Regions from separate parts of the Actinospica acidiphila genome, predicted to be linked through region 2. Evidence: riboswitches for the same ligand, from Rfam matches in the RefSeq annotation. Region 2 holds a riboswitch; each other region holds the start of a gene.

Region 1 (5,867 bases), 1.1 Mb from region 2:
ACGTCTACGCGGACGAGGGCAACCACTGGGACGTCACGTACTACAACTGCGGCGGCTGCTGACAGGTCCGTTTCGGACGCTTACGTCTACGCAGATCCCCGCGCCCCAACACCTCAGGGGCGCGGGGAACTGTGTAAAGGGCAGGACAGGACGCCGAGCCTTCTCACACGGTGAGTCCGCCGGAGGCACCGGCACCGGCACCGTCACCGGCACCGGCCTCGGCACCGGCCTCGGCCTCCCGGTGACGGGACCCGCGCGTACCGGCCGCGGGCGCCACGAAGACGGCCGCGGCGACGAACGCCAGGACCACGACCATCGCCGGGCGCAGCCCGTAGTGATCGCCGAGGAAGCCGAGGGTGGGCGGCCCCACCAGGAACGCGACGTAGCCGATGGTGGCCACGAGGCCGACCCGGGCGGTCTCGTCGGGCCCCGAGTCGCCGGCCGCCGACAGGGCCACCGGAAAGCCCAGGGACGCGCCCAGTCCCCAGAACAGGACGGCGGCCGCCGCCACGACGGCGTTGTCGGAGAAGATGACCAGGCACAGTCCGACGGCGCCGGAGACCGCGCTGGCCCGCACCACGGCCGCCCGGCTGTAGCGGCTGAGGAAGAACGAGCCGCCGAAGCGCCCCAGGGTCATCGCGGCGGCGAACCCCACGAAGACGAGCGAGCCGAGGGCGGCGTCGAGACCGTGGCCGTCGACCATCAGCAGCGGCAGCCAGTCGTTGGCGGCGCCCTCGGCGAGAGCCATGGCCAGGACGATGGCCCCGATCATCAGCAGCCGCCGGTCCTTCCACACCCGCGGTCCCGCCGGCCGCGCGGAGCCCGAAGCGGGCGCCGCGGCACGGACCCCGATGCCGGCGGGGACGCCGCCGATGGCGTACCCGAACATCGCGGCCGTCACCACGGCCACCGCCAGGAGGTGCCACTGGGCGGGGAACGCCGCGGCGGTGGCCGCCATGCCGGCCAGGCCGCCGATGACGGTGCCCAGGCTGAAGCATCCGTGCAGCGTGGGCAGGACCGGTCTGCCGGTGATCCGCTCGACGTCGGCGCCGTCCACGTTGATCGCCACCTCGCCCGCCCCGACCCCCAGGCCGAACAGGCACAGCCCCGCGGCGACCAGGGGCGCGGAGGCGAGGGCGGTGCCTCCGCCCACGACGACCACGCTCGCGACGACGAACAGCGTGCCGAGCGCCGTCACGGGCCTGGTCCCGAACCGGGACACGAATCGGCCGGAGCACAGGATGCCGGCCATGGAGCCGACGGACAGCCCGAACAGCACCAGCCCCATCTCCCCCGTGGACACCCCCAGACGGTCACGGACGTCGGGGGTGCGTGTGATCCACGAGGACATGGCGATGCCGTTGAGGAGGAAGAAGAGGTACAGCGCCCGGCGGCGTCGGCGTACGGCACGGTCGGTCACGGTGGGGCTCCGCCGGGAATGGTGAGAACGAGGGGCAGGCAGGCGATGATCCCGCTCACCCACCGAGTAGGAACAAATGTACACATCGGTCCGCCGGCGCCTTCGGCCTAGCCCGGCCGCCGGTCCCCGTGCTCCGGCAGGGCGGCCAGCGCCGCCAGTTCCTCCGGGGTGCGAGGGCCGACGTCCGCGGCGCCGGCCGGCCCTCGCGCCCGCAGGAACAGTCCGGCCGCCACACCCCACGGCAGTCTGAGCCCCGCCGCCGTGAGCAGGTCCCGCCGGGACAGCGTCTCCGCGACCGGCCCGGTGTGGGCGCCCGACGGCGTCAGCAGGGCCGCGTCGTCGGCCCAGCGCAGGGCGAGGTCCACGTCGTGCGTCGCCATCACCACCGTCGTGCCGCCCGCCCGCAGACCGTCCAGAGTGGCCAGCAGCCGTTCCTGGCCGTCGGGATCGAGGCCCGCCGTCGGCTCGTCCAGGATCAGCACCCGCGGCCGCATCGCGACCGCGCCCGCGATCGCCGTCCGTTTCCGCTGCCCGTACGACAGCAGATGCGTGGGCCGGTCGGCGAGCGCGGCGATGTCCAGCGCCTCCAGCGCCTCCGCGACCCGCGCACGCACCTCCCCGTCCGGCAGCCCCAGGTTCAGCGGCCCGAACGACACGTCCTGCCCCACGGACGCCGCGAACAACTGGTCGTCCGGGTCCTGCACCACCAGCTGCACGGTGGTGCGCAGCGCCGTCAGCCCCTTCCTGTCGTACCGCACCGCACGGCCCGACAGCCTCAACTCCCCTCCGTGCGGGCGCAGTCCGCCGCTCAGCAGCCGCATCAGGGTGGTCTTGCCGCTGCCGTTGCGCCCCAGCAGGGCCAGCGCCCTCCCCTCGCGCACCTCGAAGTCGAGCCCGGTGAACACCGGCGGCCCCTCCTCGTACGCGAAGGACACGTCCCGCAGTGCCACCAGCACGGATCCGCTCACGACAGGGGCCTTTCCAGTACGAAGGTGAGGGCGGCCAGCGCTGCCAGGAGCGTCACGCTCGCGGTCGTGAACCGGGCGGACACCCGGGCCTCCGGCACCAGCACGCGCAGGGCGCCGTCGTAGCCGCGGCCCGCGAGCCCCGTCTGCAGCCGCGCCGCACGGTCGAAGGACCGCACGAACGCGGTCGCGCCGAGCCCGCCGAGCGAACGCCAGGTGGCCGCACGGGTGGTGTGGCCGAGCCGCGCCGCCTGCGCCCGGTGCACCCGGCGCACCGAGTCCAGCAGCAGGAAGCTCATCCGGTACGTCACCAGCGCCACGTCCACGAGCGGCGCGGGCACCCCGGCGCGCACCAGGCGTGGCAGCAGGTCCGACATCGGCGTGGTGAACGCGAACAGCAGCACGCCCAGCGAGGCGGCCGAGGTGCGCAGCAGCAACTCCCCGGCGCGCAGGGGCCCGTCGGGGGCGGGCGACAGGAAACCGCCGGGCCCGCCCACCCGCATCAGCAGGGGCAGCGCCCCGGTGACGCAGAACCCCAGCGGCACCCGGTACGCCCGCCACAGCCGCCCGGCCGGCACCGCCGCCGGGCCGAGCAGCAGCACCAGCGCGGTGACCAGCACCAGCGCGGCGCCCGGCCACGGGGGCAGCGAGATCGCGAGGACGGTGAGGCCGAGACCGAGGACGGCCTTGTCCACGGGATGACGGCGGCGCCAGCGGCTGCTGTGCGCCGCCGCGTCGATCGGCAGCACGGGCCGGTCAGTCCCGTCCGCCGTCGGCGCCGGTGCGCGCCTCCGCGTCGGCGTCCTCCGCGTCCGCGTCCTGCGTGACGGCCCGCCCACGCGCCCGCGCCTCGCCCTGCCGGCGTCCGCGACGCAGCCCGAAGTAGTACGCCAGGACGCCCGCGCCGAGCGCGGCCTGGAGGGCGAACAGCGCCGACTCGATCTCCCCGGACGGCGGTTCGTACAGCGGTGAGAACCACGGCTCGTAGTCCGGGTCGATCTCGGTGATCGCGGTCTCCGCCTCGCCGTCCGCCCCGGTGAACGGTTCCTCCTTGTGGTCGCCGAGCCCCAGCGCCAGCGGGATCACGGCGAGGGCGGCCACGAGCAGCAGGAGCAGGGTGTTGATCTTCGCGTTGCGGCTCACCGGGTCACCGCCTCGGCCGACTCGGCCTGCTTGCCCCCGGCCGCCGAGGTGACCAGCACCCCGAGCCGGGTCAGCTCGCCCTTGCTGGACTGCACCAGCAGGCGCATCACCAGCACCGTCAGCAACCCCTCGCTGACCGCGAGCGGGATCTGCGTGACGGCGAAGATGGAGCCGAACTTCCCCAGCGCGCCCAGGAATCCGCTGCCCGGGTCGGGGAACGCCAGCGCGAGCTGGACGCTGGTCACGCAGTACGTCGACAGGTCGGCGACGAACGCGCCGCAGAACACCGCGCCCATCAGCGGCACGTCGTACCGGCGCAGCAGCCGGTAGACGGCGTATCCGGCCCAGGGCCCGACGATCGCCATGGAGAAGACGTTGGCGCCGAGCGTGGTGAGCCCTCCGTGGGCGAGCAGCAGCGCCTGGAACAGCAGGGTGATGGTCCCGAGCACCGCCATGACCGGCGGCCGGAACAGGATCGCGCCCAGCCCGGTCCCGGTGGGGTGGGAGCAACTCCCGGTCACGGAGGGCAGTTTCAGCGCGGACAGGACGAACGTGAACGCTCCCGACGCGCCCAGCAGCAGCGTGCTCTCGGGGTGCTCTCTGACGTCACGGATGAGCGACCGGGCTCCGTGGACGACGAACGGCGCCGACGCGACGCCCCAGGCGACCGCGTGCGCCGGAGGCAGGAAACCCTCGGCAATGTGCATGGCTCAGCAGACCCTCTCCAGCACCTCGTGGATGGTTGACGCGCCTTGGCCGGTCTCCTGGCTGACGGGTACCACCGCCCGTGCTCCGCCTTCCCGGGTCCTTGAGGACCCAGTGGCTGCCCGTGAGGGCCGGAGCCGGACTTCCCGATCACAGTGGCGAGGGCCGCACCGGTATCGCACCGATTTCCCGTCACCAAGGCGTGGTGACAGTAGTCCCCGTCGCGGCCCGGTGACAAGCGGCGGCGGGGGCGCGCGGAGGGCGCCCGGCGGCTCGGACCCCGGCGCACACCTGCGCGTTCGGGCGGCCCGGCAACCCCGGCGACTGGGGGGCCGCCGTTCTGGGCAAGGTCTTCCTGCAACTAATATGCAAGAGCTATTTTCCAGCAACAGGGATGTGAGGTTCGATGACGACCCGACGACGCATACGGGGCGCCGCCGCCGTGCTGGCGACGGCCGCGGCGGTCTCCGCCTGCTCGGCGCCGGGCTCCGGCACCGCGGACGGCGCGGCGGCCGGCGAGTCCGTGGTGATCGGCGTCTCCACCGAGCCCGACACCCTCAGCCCGCTCCTCGGCTACGGCAAGGACGGCAACTCCAAGCTGTTCGACGGCCTCCTCGCCCGCACCGCCGACATGACCCTGGAACCCGCGCTGGCCAGGGCACTTCCGCGGATCACGGACGGCGGACGCACCTACACGTACACCCTGCGCGAGGGCGTGAAGTTCAGCGACGGCAAGCCGCTGACCGCGCGGGACGTCGTCTTCACCTACCGCACGGTCCTCGACGAGGACACCAACAACACCGCCAGGAGCGAACTCGCGGCCGTCAAGGACGTCCGGGCGGTGGGCGACGACACGGTCGTCTTCACCCTCCACCACCCCTACGCGCCGTTCGCCGCCCGCACGGTCCTGCCGATCGTGCCCGAGCACGTCGCCGGCGAGCAGGACCCCAACACCGGCGCCTTCAACACGAAGCCCGTCGGCACCGGACCGTACGTCCTCGTCGACTGGCGCAAGGGCGAGAAGCTCACCTTCAAGGCCAACCCGCACTACTGGGGCGGCACCCCGAAGGTGAAGAAGCTCACCATGGCGATCGTCTCCGACGACGACGTCCGCGCCACCCGGCTCCGCTCCGGCGACCTCGACGGCGCGGTCCTCCCGCCCAACCTCGCCGCCACCTTCAAGAGCGACGACGACAAGAAGACCTACCGGGCCACCTCCTACGACGTCCGCGTCGTCACCCTCCCCAGCGGCAACCCCGTCACCGGCGACACCGCGATCCGCCGCGCCCTCGACCTCGCCGTCGACCGGCAGGCCATGGTCGACAAGATCCTCGACGGCGCCGGCCGCCCCGCCTACGGCCCGCTGCCCGTCGACGACCCGTGGTTCGCCGAGGACACCGAGCGCCCGCGCGACCTCGCCGCGGCCGGCCGCATCCTCGACGCCGCCGGCTGGACGAAGGGCGGGGACGGCATCCGCGCCAAGGACGGCCGCCCCGCCCGCTTCACGCTGTACTACCCCTCCGGCGACAAGGTCCGTCAGGACCACGCCCTCGCCTACGCCTCCGACGCCAAGAAGGCCGGCATCGACGTCCGGGTGGAGAGCGCCACCTGGGAGGTCATCGAGCCCCGCATGA
Region 2 (5,867 bases):
GGGCCCGCCGGGACGAATCCGCCGTTCAGGGCATGGACGGTGTGGTCGATCTCGGCAGTGGTGGCCGACAGGCGCGGGACTACCTCGCGGGCGGCGAACTCCAGTACGGCGGCGACCTGTTCACCGTGTTCGGTGGGGACGGCGGACGGGTCCCAGCCGGCGTCCTCCATCGCCTGGACCAGGGCGCGGGCCCGTTCCTCCGCTTCGTCGGCCGTGGTGCGGGTGGCGGCGGACTCGTCCAGGCCGAGCGCCTCGCGCAGGCCGGGCAGCGCGGTGGCGCCGCCCCAGATCTGGCGGGCGCGCAGGATGGCCAGGACGAGGTTGACGCGGTCCGCTCCGGCCGGAGGGGTGCCGAGGACGTGCAGGCCGTCGCGGATCTGGGCGTCCTTGACCTCGCAGAGCCAGCCGTCGACATGGAGGATCATGTCGTCGAAGCCCTCGTCGTCGGGGCGGTCGTCCAGGCCGAGGTCGTGGTCGAGCCTCGCGGCCTGGATCAGGGTCCAGATCTGGGCGCGGATCGCCGGGAGCTTGGCCGGATCCATGGCGGCGATCTGGGCGTACTCGTCGAGGAGTTGCTCCAGGCGGGCGATGTCGCCGTAGGAGTCGGCGCGGGCCATCGGCGGGACCAGGTGGTCGACCAGAGTCGCGTGGACGCGCCGCTTGGCCTGGGTGCCCTCGCCGGGGTCGTTGACCAGGAAGGGGTAGATCAAGGGAAGGTCGCCGAGAGCGGCGTCGGGGCCGCAGGCGGCGGAAAGGCCGGCGTTCTTGCCGGGCAGCCACTCCAGGTTGCCGTGCTTGCCGAGGTGGATCATCGCGTCCGCGCCGAAGCCGCCGTCGTCGGCCCGTGCGGCGATCCAGCGGTAGGCGGCCAGGTAGTGGTGCGAGGGCGGCAGGTCGGGATCGTGGTAGATGGCGATGGGGTTCTCGCCGAAGCCGCGCGGGGGTTGGATGAGGACCAGCAGGTTGCCGAAGCGCAGGGCCGCCAGGACGATGTCGCCCTCGGGGTTGCGGCTGCGGTCGACGAACATCTCGCCCGGCGCCGGGCCCCAGTGCTCCTCGACTGCCGTGCGCAGCTCCTCGGGGAGCGTCGCGTACCAGCGTCGGTAGTCGGCCGCGGGGATACGGACCGGGTTGCGGGCGAGCTGTTCCTCGGTGAGCCAGTCCTGGTCGTGGCCGCCCGCCTCGATCAGCGCGCGGATCAGTTCGTCGCCGTCGCCGGAGCCCAGGCCCGGGACCTCGGCGCCGGAGCCGAAGTCGTAGCCCTCGTCGCGCAGTCGGCGCAGCAGGGCCACCGCGCTGGCAGGGGTGTCCAGACCGACCGCGTTGCCGATGCGGGAGTGTTTGGTCGGATACGCGGACAGCACCACGGCCAGGCGCTTGTCGGCGGCCGGGATGTGCCGCAGGCGGGCGTGGCGTACGGCGATGCCGGCAACGCGGGCGGCACGCTCGGGGTCGGCGACGTAGGCCGGGAGACCGTCGGCGTCGATCTCCTTGAAGGAGAACGGGACGGTGATGAGGCGTCCGTCGAACTCGGGCACGGCGATCTGGCTCGCGGCATCGAGTGGGGACACGCCCTCGTCGTTGCCCTCCCAGTCGGCGCGGGAGCCGGTCAGGCACAGGGCTTGGAGGATGGGCACGTCCAGCGCGGTGAGGGCGCCCGCGTCCCACGACTCGTCGTCGCCGCCCGCGGACGCGTCGGCGGGCCTGGTGCCGCCGGCCGCCAGGACGGTGGTCACGATCGCGTCGGCCGCGCGCAGTTCCTCGATCAGCCCGGGCTCGGGAGCACGCAGCGAAGCCACGTAGAGGGGCAGCGGGTGGCCGCCCGCGTTCTCGACGGCCTCGCAGAGGGCGTGGACGAAGGCGGTGTTGCCGCTCATGTGGTGGGCGCGGTAGTAGAGCACCGCGACGGTTGGGCCGTCGGTGTCCGCGCGGGGCGTGCGCTCCAGGCGCCCCCAGGCGGGGGCGGGTGCCGGCGAGTCGAAGCCGTGACCGGTGAGCAGGACGGTGTCGGACAGGAAGCGGGCGAGTTGCTCCAGGTTGGCCGGTCCGCCGTGGGCGAGGTACGCGTGTGCCTCGGCCGCGATGCCGACGGGGACGGTGGAGGCGGCCATCAGCTGGGCGTCCGGGGCCTGCTCGCCGGTGAGGACGACGACCGGGCGGCCGTCGGCGAGCAGCAGGTCCAGCCCTTCCTGCCAGGCGCGCAGGCCACCGAGGAGGCGTACGACGACGAGGCCGGCTCCGTCGAGGAGAGCGGGCAGGTCGTCGAGGGGGAGGCGGGTGGGGTTGGCGAAGCGGTAGGGCACCGGGCCGTCCGCCGCGCGGGCGCTGAGCAGGTCGGTGTCGGACGTCGACAGGAGCAGGATGCTGGGGTGCGGAGCGCGATCCCCGGACGTGTGCGGCATGCGGCGTCTGGCCTTCCTCGGGGTCCGCGCCCCGGGCGGTGATGGACGGCGGGAGTTCCTGGCTCACCCGGCCTCGTGCTGGCCGGGCTCACAGTGGCGGGACCGCGCCGGATTCGCACCGGGCTTCCTCCCCTGTCGCCGTCATGGCGGTGGTGGACCGAATGATCCACCGAGAAGCATAGTAAGGGTCACGGCAAGAGGGCGGGGCGTACATCCCGTGTGACGGTCGGTATGCTCGCCGCCATGTCCACGCCCCCTCTGCCTTCATCGCCCCAGGCCACCGCGGTCTCACGGGACCGCGGTGACGCCTGCCCGGGCGCGCTGCGGCTGCACGCCGCCGACGACGGTGCGCTGGCGCGGATCCGCATTCCCGGCGGCGTCCTCGGATTGCGGCAGGCCGAGGCGCTCGCGGACGCGGCCCGGCACCTGGGCGATGGAGATCTTCATCTCACTTCACGGGGCAATGTGCAGCTACGGGGGCTGCGCGACAGCTGTGGAGCGGAACTGGCCGGACTGCTTGACAGCGTGGGCCTGCTCCCTTCGCACGCGCACGACCGGGTGCGCAACATCGTCGCCTCGCCGTTGTCCGGTCTGGACGGGGGCGGCAAGCGGGATGTACGGCCCTGGCTGGAGTCCCTCGACACCGCGCTGTGCAGGAGCGAGGCGGTGCGGGAACTGTCGGGCCGGTTCCTGTTCGCACTCGACGACGGACGCGGGGACGTGGCCGCGCTCGGAGCCGACGTGACCGTGCGCGCGGCCACCGGCGGAGCGCTGCTCGGCCTCGGCTCGGCGGGCGAAGGCTGGCTCGTGTCCGCCGACGACGCGGCCCGTGCCGCGCTGTCGGCTGCCGAAGCCTTCCTCGACGTCGCGCGACAGAACGGTGTCCAGGTCTGGCGGGTGGACGAACTGGGAATCGAGAGGGACACGTTGGCACGTGCGGTGCGGCGCCGCCTGTCGGCTGCGGGCATCGCGTGCGTCGAGGCGTCACGAGGCGCGGCACGCGCGGAAGGGCCCCGTCCCGGCGTCATCGGCTCCGCCCTTTCCGTCCACGCTCCCCTGGGCCGCGTCACGACCGCGCAGTGGCGCGAGCTGATCCGGGCCGCCGCCCGCGCTCAGGGCGGTGAGCTGCGGGTGACGCCGTGGCGCGGCATCGTCGTGCCCACCCCGGGCGCGAGTGCTGCGGATACGGCCGACGCTCTTGACCGCCTCGCGGACACCGGCCTGGTCACCGACGCCTCTTCCCCCTGGCCGCGCGTCGGCGCCTGCATCGGCCGACCGGGGTGCGGCAGGTCCCACTCCGACGTACGGACCGACGCGGCGCGCGCGGTGGCCGCCGTGGGCCGGTCCCGCCTGCCGCTGTACTGGTCCGGCTGCGAACGGCGTTGCGGCCGACCGCACGGCGACCGGATCGACGTGGTGGCCGCGCCGGACGGCGGCTACCACCTCACCGAGACCGTCCGGGACCGACCGCCGCGCACTGTTCCGTTGAACGACCCCGCCCGCCTCGGCACAGCCCTGGCGACCCTCACCTCATCCGCCGTATGACGATCGAGAGCAGCGAGAAGACATCGTGACCACATACGACTACGAGAAGGACGGGCCGGCCATCTACCGCCAGTCCTTCGCCACCATCCGCGCGGAGGCCGATCTCACGGCCCTGCCCGTCGACGTCGGCCAGGTCGCGGTCCGGATGATCCACGCCTGCGGCATGGTCGACCTCGTCCGTGACCTGTCCTGGACCCCCGGGGTGGTCACCCGCGCCCGCGAAGCCCTCCGTGCCGGCGCGCCGATCCTCTGCGACGTGCAGATGGTCGCCAGCGGCGTCACGCGCAGGCGGTTGCCCGCGGACAACGACGTCCTGTGCACCCTGTCCGACCCGGCCGTCCCCGACTTGGCCGCCAGGCTCGGCACCACCCGCAGCGCCGCCGCCCTGGAGCTGTGGCGCGACCGGCTGGAGGGGGCCGTGGTCGCCGTCGGCAACGCGCCCACCGCGCTCTTCCGCCTCCTGGAGATGATCGAGGAGGGGGCGCCCCGGCCGGCCGCCGTCATCGGCGTGCCCGTCGGCTTCGTCGGAGCCGCCGAGTCCAAGGACGCCCTGGCCGCCCACCCCTCGGGCCTGGAGCACCTGGTCGTGCGGGGCCGTCGCGGCGGCAGCGCCATCGCCGCCGCCGCACTCAACGCGATCGCGAGCGAGGAAGAATGAGCGGCAAGCTGTACGGAGTCGGGCTCGGTCCCGGCGATCCGTCCCTGATGACGGTACGGGCCGTGGAGGCCATCGCCGAGGCCGACGTGATCGCCTATCACAGCGCCCGTCACGGCCGGTCGATCGCCCGTTCCATCGCGGCGAAGCACATCCGTGCCGACCACGTCGAGGAGCCTCTGGTCTACCCCGTCACCACCGAGACCACCGACCATCCCGGCGGCTACCAGGGCGCCATCGACGAGTTCTACGCCGAGGCGGCGGCCCGGCTCGCCGCCCACCTGGACGCGGGCCGCACGGTCGCCGTCCTCGCGGAAGGCGACCCGCTCTTCTACGGCTCCTACATGCACATGCACAAGCGGCTCGCCGACCGCTACGACACCGAGGTGGTCCCCGGTGTCACCTCGGTGTCCGCCGCCGCGGCCCGCCTGGGCACGCCGCTCGCCGAGGGCGAGGAGGTACTGACCATCCTGCCGGGCACGCTGCCCGAGGAGGAACTGACGGCGCGCCTGGCCTCGACGGACGCGGCCGTGGTGATGAAGCTGGGGCGCACCTTCCCCAAGGTGCGCCGAGCGCTGGAGCGTTCGGGGCGGCTCGACGCCGCCCGGTACGTGGAGCGGGCCACGATGGCGGGGGAGCGTCTCGCGGAACTGGCCGACGTGGAGGCCGAGTCGGTGCCGTACTTCTCGGTGGCGGTGCTGCCGAGCCAGGTCGACGCCGAGCGTGGCGCGCCCGGGCGCGGAGAGGTCGTGGTCGTCGGGACCGGGCCGGCGGGGCCGCTGTGGCTCACACCCGAGAGCCGGGGCGTGCTGGCCGCGGCCGACGACCTGGTCGGCTACACCACCTATCTGGACCGGGTTCCGGTACGTGCCGGGCAGGAACGCCACGGCTCCGACAACCGGGTCGAGGCCGAGCGGGCCGAGTTCGCGCTGCAACTCGCCCGCCGGGGGCGGCGAGTGGCCGTCGTGTCGGGCGGCGACCCCGGGGTCTTCGCCATGGCCACCGCCGTTCTGGAGGTCGCCTCCACACAGGAGTACGCGGACGTGCCCGTGCGCGTGCTGCCCGGGGTGACCGCCGCCAACGCCGCCGCCGCCCGCGCGGGCGCCCCGCTCGGCCACGACTACGCCACGATCTCCCTGTCCGACCGGCTCAAGCCCTGGGAGGTCATCGCGGAGCGGTTGCGCGCGGCGGCCTCGGCGGACCTGGTGCTGGCCCTGTACAACCCCGGTTCGCGCAGCCGGACGTGGCAGGTCGGCAAGGCCCGC
Region 3 (5,867 bases), 1.9 Mb from region 2:
TGGAGGAACTCCCCGGACAGCGTCTCGCGCTTGAACAGGTTGGACACCTGCGGCTCGATGCACTCGTACACGCCCGCGATCGATGCGATGGTCGCGGTGGGCGCGATCGCCAGCAGCAGCGCGTTGCGCAGGCCCGTCGCGGCGATCCGCGACCGCAGTGCTTCCCAGCGCTCCGGCCAGGCGAGCTCGACTCCGTAGTGGTCGGGGTGCAGCACGCCCCGCGCGGTGCGGGTCTTCTCCCAGGCGGGCAGCGGACCGTGCCGCTCCGCGAGACCGGCGGACGTCTCGTACGCGGCGAGCATGATGCGCTCGGCGATCCGGGTGGACAGCGCCTTCGCCTCGGGGGAGTCGAAGGGCACGCGCAGCCGGAAGAACACGTCCTGCAGCCCCATCACGCCCAGACCCACCGGGCGCCAGCGGCTGTTGGACCGGGACGCCTCCCCGGTCGGGTAGAAGTTGATGTCGACCACCCGGTCCAGGAACGTCACGGCGGTGCGGACCGCCGCGTCCAGGCGCTCCCAGTCCATGCCGTCCGGGCCCGCGAAGGCCGCGAGGTTGACCGAGCCGAGGTTGCAGACCGCCGTCTCCCCGTCGTCGGTGACCTCCAGGATCTCCGTGCACAGGTTGGAGGAGTGGACGACGTGACCCGGTTCGGCGGTCTGGTTGGCGGTGCGGTTGGCGGTGTCCTTGAAGGTCATCCAGCCGTTGCCGGTCTGCGCGAGGGTGCGCATCATCCGGCCGTACAGCTCGCGCGCCGGGAGCGTCCTGCGGGCCAGGCCCTTCGCCTCGGCGGCTCGGTAGGCCGCGTCGAACTCCTCGCCCCACAGGTCGACCAGCTCGGGCACGTCGACGGGGGAGAACAGCGACCATGGGGCGTCTGCGTCGACCCGGCGCATGAACTCGTCCGGGACCCAGTGCGCCAGGTTCAGATTGTGCGTACGGCGGGCGTCCTCACCGGTGTTGTCGCGCAGCTCCAGAAACTCCTCGACGTCCGCGTGCCAGGTCTCCAGGTAGACCGCGGCGGCGCCCTTGCGCCGGCCGCCCTGGTTCACGGCGGCGACCGAGGCGTCCAGCGTCTTCAGGAACGGGACGATGCCGTTGGAGTGCCCGTTGGTGCCGCGGATCAGCGAACCCCGGGCGCGGACGCGGGAGAAGGACAGACCGATGCCGCCGGCGTGCTTCGAGAGGCGGGCGACCTGGTGGTAGCGCTCGTAGAGGGAGTCCAGCTCGTCCTTGGGGGAGTCCAGGAGGTAGCAGGACGACATCTGCGGGTGGCGGGTGCCGGAGTTGAACAGCGTGGGGGAGGAGGGCAGGTAGTCCAGCCGGCTCATCAGCCCGTACAGCGCGGCGACGTCCTCCAGCGCCCGCTCGCTCTCGTCCTCGGCGAGCCCGCAGGCCACCCGCAGCAGGAAGTGCTGGGGCGTCTCGACGACCTTGCGGGTGACCGGGTGGCGCAGCAGGTAGCGGCTGTGCAGGGTGCGCAGGCCGAAGTAGCCGAACCGGTCGTCGGCGTCCGTGTCGACCAGCGCGTCCAGACGGGCCGCGTGGAGCCGGACGAACGCGGCGGTGCGGTCGCCGATCAGGCCCTCCCGGTGACCGGCGGCCACCGAGCCGGTGAACGAGGTGACGCCCTGCGAGGCGGCCTCGGCGCGGATGCCGAGGGTGAGCAGCCGGGCGGCGAGCCGGGAGTAGGCGGGGTCCTCGGAGATCAGCCCGGCCGCCGCCTCGGTGGCCAGGTCCCGCAGCTCCGCCTCGTCGGCGGAGGCGGACCGGCCGCGCAGCGCGGCCGCGGCCACCCGGCCGGCGTCGGCGTCGGGCAGGTCGGCGGTCAGCTGGGTCAGGGTCCGCAGCAGCGCGGCCCCGGGGCCGTCACTGTCCTCGGTCACGCGGGTCGCTGAAGCCGGATCGGCTGGCGCGATGGTCACGTGTGGCTCTCCCTCGCTCGGCACGGGGGCCTCGAAGAGCGCAGGGGGCAGCACACGAACGCACGCGGCGTCGCGTCCACCGGCCCATTCCGCGAGGCCCGGACGTCAGGGCACCCGGACCGGAAGGGCCGGGCGCACTGTCGGCAGGTCCTCGGACTGACTCCCGTGCGCGCCCGTGGGCAGGCATGGGTACACCGTTGCGGGACAGTTCCGGATTCGCACCGGATTCCCCTGCGGCGACAGCGAGCATGAGCATACATCTTGTGCCGGGTGTCGCCGACGGACCCATATGTTGTGTCGCGCTGGGGTTATGGTGGGGTCGGACGGAAGGGCTGCGCCCGGCCGTCAGAGCGTCAGTTCGTAGACCAGCAGCATGATGTCGTCGAGCTCCGGCAGCGGGTTCCAGTCCCGCCCGGGGGCCCGCGTGAAGCCCAGCCGCTCGTACACCCGGTGCGCGGAGTGCATCGTGCGCTGCGTGGACAGCACCATGCGGGTGCGGCCGAGCGCCCGCGCCCGGTCGACGCAGGCGCGCACCAGGGCCTCACCGGCGCCCCGGCCGCGGTGGGCGGGGGAGACGGCCAGCATCCGTATCTCCGCCTCGCTGGGCTCCGCGATGTCGGCCATGGGCCCGGGGCCGGGCACGAAGGTCACCCCGCCCAGCAGCGCGCCGTCCGCCACGGCGACCAGCACCTCGGCGGCCGCCGCCCGCTTGCCCACGTCCCGCAGCTCGTCCAGGTAGGAGTCGGACTCCCCGAAGTCCAGCAGCCCGTCGCCGAGATAGGCCTGAGCGGTGATCTCACCGAGGTCCGCGTGCTCGCCGGGCGTCGCCGGCCGGATGACGATGTCCATGCGGGGGAGTCTGCCGCACGGGCACGACAGCGGGCCGCCGGTTTTCCACCGGCGGCCCGCTGCCCTGCGTGTGAACGGCGTCAGTGCTTGCTGTCCGCCGTGGCCGGCGGGAGCTCCACCTGCACGCCCGGGTCGCCGGCGTCCGCCGTGTAGTCGCGCGGCTCGGTCTCGTCGACGCCGTCCGGCGCCTTGACCGCCCGCATGACGAAGGTCAGGACGACCGTGACCAGCACGTTGATCACGAAGGCGGTGAGACCGATGTAGCCGATCTCCCCGATGCCCGGGATCTCCTTGGCGGAGCCGCCGAAGTGCTTCTGCGTCGGCGACGCCACCCCGTACGCGGCGACCGTGCCGTAGATCATGCCGACCGCCCAGCCGCCGATCAGCGCCCAGCGGTGGAACCAGCGGGTGAACAGGCCGCCCACCAGCGCCGGGAAGGTCTGCAGGATCCAGATGCCGCCCAGCAGCTGGAAGTTGATCGCGACGGTCTTGTCCATGGTCAGGACGAAGACCAGCGCGCCCACCTTCACCAGCAGGGACACGATCTTGGAGACCGCGGTCTCCTGCTTGGGCGTCGCGTCCGGCTTGATGAAGTCCTTGTAGATGTTGCGGGTGAACAGGTTCGCCGCCGCGATCGACATGATCGCCGCCGGCACCAGCGCGCCGATGCCGATCGCCGCGAAAGCCACCCCGGCGAACCAGTCCGGGAACATGTTCTCGAACAGCTGCGGGATGGCCAGCTGGCCGTTCTGCACCTTCACCCCGGCCGCGATCGCCATGAACCCGAGCAGCGCCAGCAGGCCCAGCATCAGCGAGTACAGCGGCAGGATCGTGGTGTTGCGGCGGATCACCTCACGGCTGCGCGAGGACAGCGTCGCGGTGATCGAGTGCGGGTACATGAACAGCGCGAGCGCCGACCCCAGCGCCAGCGTGGCGTACGTCCACTGGCCCGCCTCGCCCGGCACCAGGGCGCCGCGCGGGGCACCGGTGGCCGGGTTGGTCTCGCTGTACGCCTCCTGCGCGGAGGCGAAGATCTCGTCGAACCCGCCCAGTTTGATCGGGATGTAGATGATCGCCACCGCGATCACGATGTAGATCAGCGTGTCCTTGACGAACGCGATCAGCGCGGGCGCCCGCAGCCCCGACGAGTAGGTGTACGCGGCCAGCACACCGAAGGCGAGGAGCAGCGGCAGGTCCTTGATGAACCAGTTGGTGTTCTCGCCGCCGCCGACGCCCATCACGTCCAGCACGGCCTGGATGCCGACCAGTTGCAGCGCGATGTACGGCATCGTCGCCAGGATGCCGGTGACCGCGACGGCCAGCGACAGCCCCTTCGAGCCGAACCGCCCGCGCACGAAGTCGGACGTCGTCACATAGCCGTGCTTGTGCGACACCGACCACAGCCGGGGCAGGAAGGTGAAGATCAGCGGATACACGAGGATCGTGTACGGCACCGCGAAGAAGCCGGCCGCGCCCGCCGCGTAGATCGCCGCCGGGACGGCCACGAAGGTGTACGCGGTGTACAGGTCGCCGCCGAGCAGGAACCAGGTGACCCAGGTGCCGAACGACCGCCCGCCCAGGCCCCATTCGTCGAGAGTGTGCTCGTTGGCGGCCTTGCGCCAGCGTGCGGCCAGGAAGCCCATCACGGTGACGAGCACGAAGAAGAAGATGAAGACGGCGAGTGCCACGCCGTTCACGCCGTCGTTCACTGCTCGGCACCACCCTTCGCGGCGGAGCGGGCGCGCTGGTCACGCTGCCAGAGCTTGTACGCGATCATCGTGAGCGCGGTCGAGATCAGCACCCACAGCATCTGGTACCAGTAGAAGAACGGGATGCCGATGAACACCGGGTCGGTCTTGGCGTAGGACCCGACCCACAGCATGGCGACGAATGGTGCGAGCAGACAGAGGCCGATGACGACGCGCATGGGCGTCACCACCGGCCCTGGTGTTGTTTGCGGGGTTTGCGACATCAGACGGCTCCCGTCCCCTCACTGATCGCCGACGTTGGCTCGCGGCAATGTAGGTGAGGGCGCGGGGCGGTCGTAACCCCCCGTAAGAGGGGCGGTATGCAGCAGCAGCGCAACCGCAAGGCAACAGCAACGAAAATCCTGTCAACCACCCGGTCTGTCGGGTTTTGCGGTGACGTCGGCGGCTGTCCGTCAGTCCTGGGGGCGCTTGAGGCGCGCGACGAACTTGTACCGGTCGCCCCGGTACACCGACCGCACCCACTCCACGGGCTGCCCGCCCCGGTCCAGCGAGTGCCGGGACAGCATCAGCATCGGCAGGCCCACGTCGGTGCCGAGCAGGCCCGCCTCGCGCGGCGTGGCCAGGGACGTCTCGATGGTCTCCTCGGCCTCCGCGAGATGGACGTCGTACACCTCGGCGAGGGCCGTGTAGAGAGACGTGTACTTGGTCAGGCTGCGGCGCAGCGCCGGGAAGCGCTTGGCGCTGAGGTGGGTGGTCTCGATGGCCATGGGCTCGCCGTTGGCCATGCGCAGCCGCTCGATGCGCAGCACACGGCCGCCGGCGGTGATGTCGAGCAGCCCGGCCAGCCGGTCGTCTGCCGTGATGTACCCGAGGTCGAGGAGCTGCGAGGTCGGCTCCAGGCCCTGCGCGCGCATGTCCTCGGTGTACGAGGTGAGCTGGAGCGCCTGGGACACCTTGGGCTTGGCGACGAAGGTGCCCTTGCCCTGGATGCGCTCCAGACGTCCCTCGACCACCAGTTCCTGGAGCGCCTGGCGCACGGTGGTGCGGGAGGTGTCGAACTCGGCCGCCAGCGTGCGCTCGGGCGGGACCGGGGTGCCGGGGGGCGCCGTCTCGGTCATGTCGAGCAGATGCTTCTTCAGCCGGTAGTACTTAGGCACGCGTGCCGTACGGACCGCGGTCCCACCCTCGTTCTCCGTACTGCTGACGTCGGTGCTCATGCTCTGCCTTCCCGGCTCCGGCTGCCGAAGCGGCCGACAGACCGTCGGCCACGGCTGACATCGTGGCACGGCTCCGGGCGGGGGCGGGCCCCTCGCGCGCTCCGTGATCCCTTTTGTATACCCCTGTGACCAGTGATGGTCCAGACCACGGGCGGTGGTCAGATGCC

Evidence for each region. A riboswitch is a leader RNA that binds a small molecule or an ion and turns the genes downstream of it on or off. The one in region 2 is predicted to bind cobalamin.
Region 1: linked by a shared signal. The riboswitch ahead of HXP48_RS07450 (energy-coupling factor ABC transporter permease) and the one ahead of cobN (cobaltochelatase subunit CobN) in region 2 are both predicted to bind cobalamin.
Region 3: linked by a shared signal. The riboswitch ahead of HXP48_RS10880 (ribonucleoside-diphosphate reductase subunit alpha) and the one ahead of cobN (cobaltochelatase subunit CobN) in region 2 are both predicted to bind cobalamin.

What each region holds. Positions count from the first base shown of each region.
Region 1 covers NZ_JABZEM010000002.1:1,675,235-1,681,101, reverse strand. The annotation lists gene HXP48_RS07475 (hypothetical protein) at 1-62, shown strand, start outside; gene HXP48_RS07470 (MFS transporter) at 164-1,420, opposite strand; gene HXP48_RS07465 (energy-coupling factor ABC transporter ATP-binding protein) at 1,528-2,388, opposite strand; gene cbiQ (cobalt ECF transporter T component CbiQ) at 2,385-3,134, opposite strand; gene HXP48_RS07455 (energy-coupling factor ABC transporter substrate-binding protein) at 3,142-3,528, opposite strand; gene HXP48_RS07450 (energy-coupling factor ABC transporter permease) at 3,525-4,235, opposite strand; cobalamin riboswitch at 4,266-4,448, opposite strand; gene HXP48_RS07445 (ABC transporter substrate-binding protein) at 4,640-5,867, shown strand, end outside.
Region 2 covers NZ_JABZEM010000002.1:606,077-611,943, forward strand. The annotation lists gene cobN (cobaltochelatase subunit CobN) at 1-2,402, opposite strand, end outside; cobalamin riboswitch at 2,436-2,588, opposite strand; gene HXP48_RS02845 (nitrite/sulfite reductase) at 2,634-3,947, shown strand; gene HXP48_RS02850 (precorrin-8X methylmutase) at 3,973-4,605, shown strand; gene HXP48_RS02855 (precorrin-2 C(20)-methyltransferase) at 4,602-5,867, shown strand, end outside.
Region 3 covers NZ_JABZEM010000002.1:2,511,255-2,517,121, reverse strand. The annotation lists gene HXP48_RS10880 (ribonucleoside-diphosphate reductase subunit alpha) at 1-1,925, opposite strand, end outside; cobalamin riboswitch at 2,051-2,221, opposite strand; gene HXP48_RS10875 (GNAT family N-acetyltransferase) at 2,271-2,774, opposite strand; gene mctP (monocarboxylate uptake permease MctP) at 2,855-4,483, opposite strand; gene HXP48_RS10865 (DUF3311 domain-containing protein) at 4,480-4,701, opposite strand; gene HXP48_RS10860 (GntR family transcriptional regulator) at 4,936-5,700, opposite strand; gene nagB (glucosamine-6-phosphate deaminase) at 5,859-5,867, opposite strand, start outside.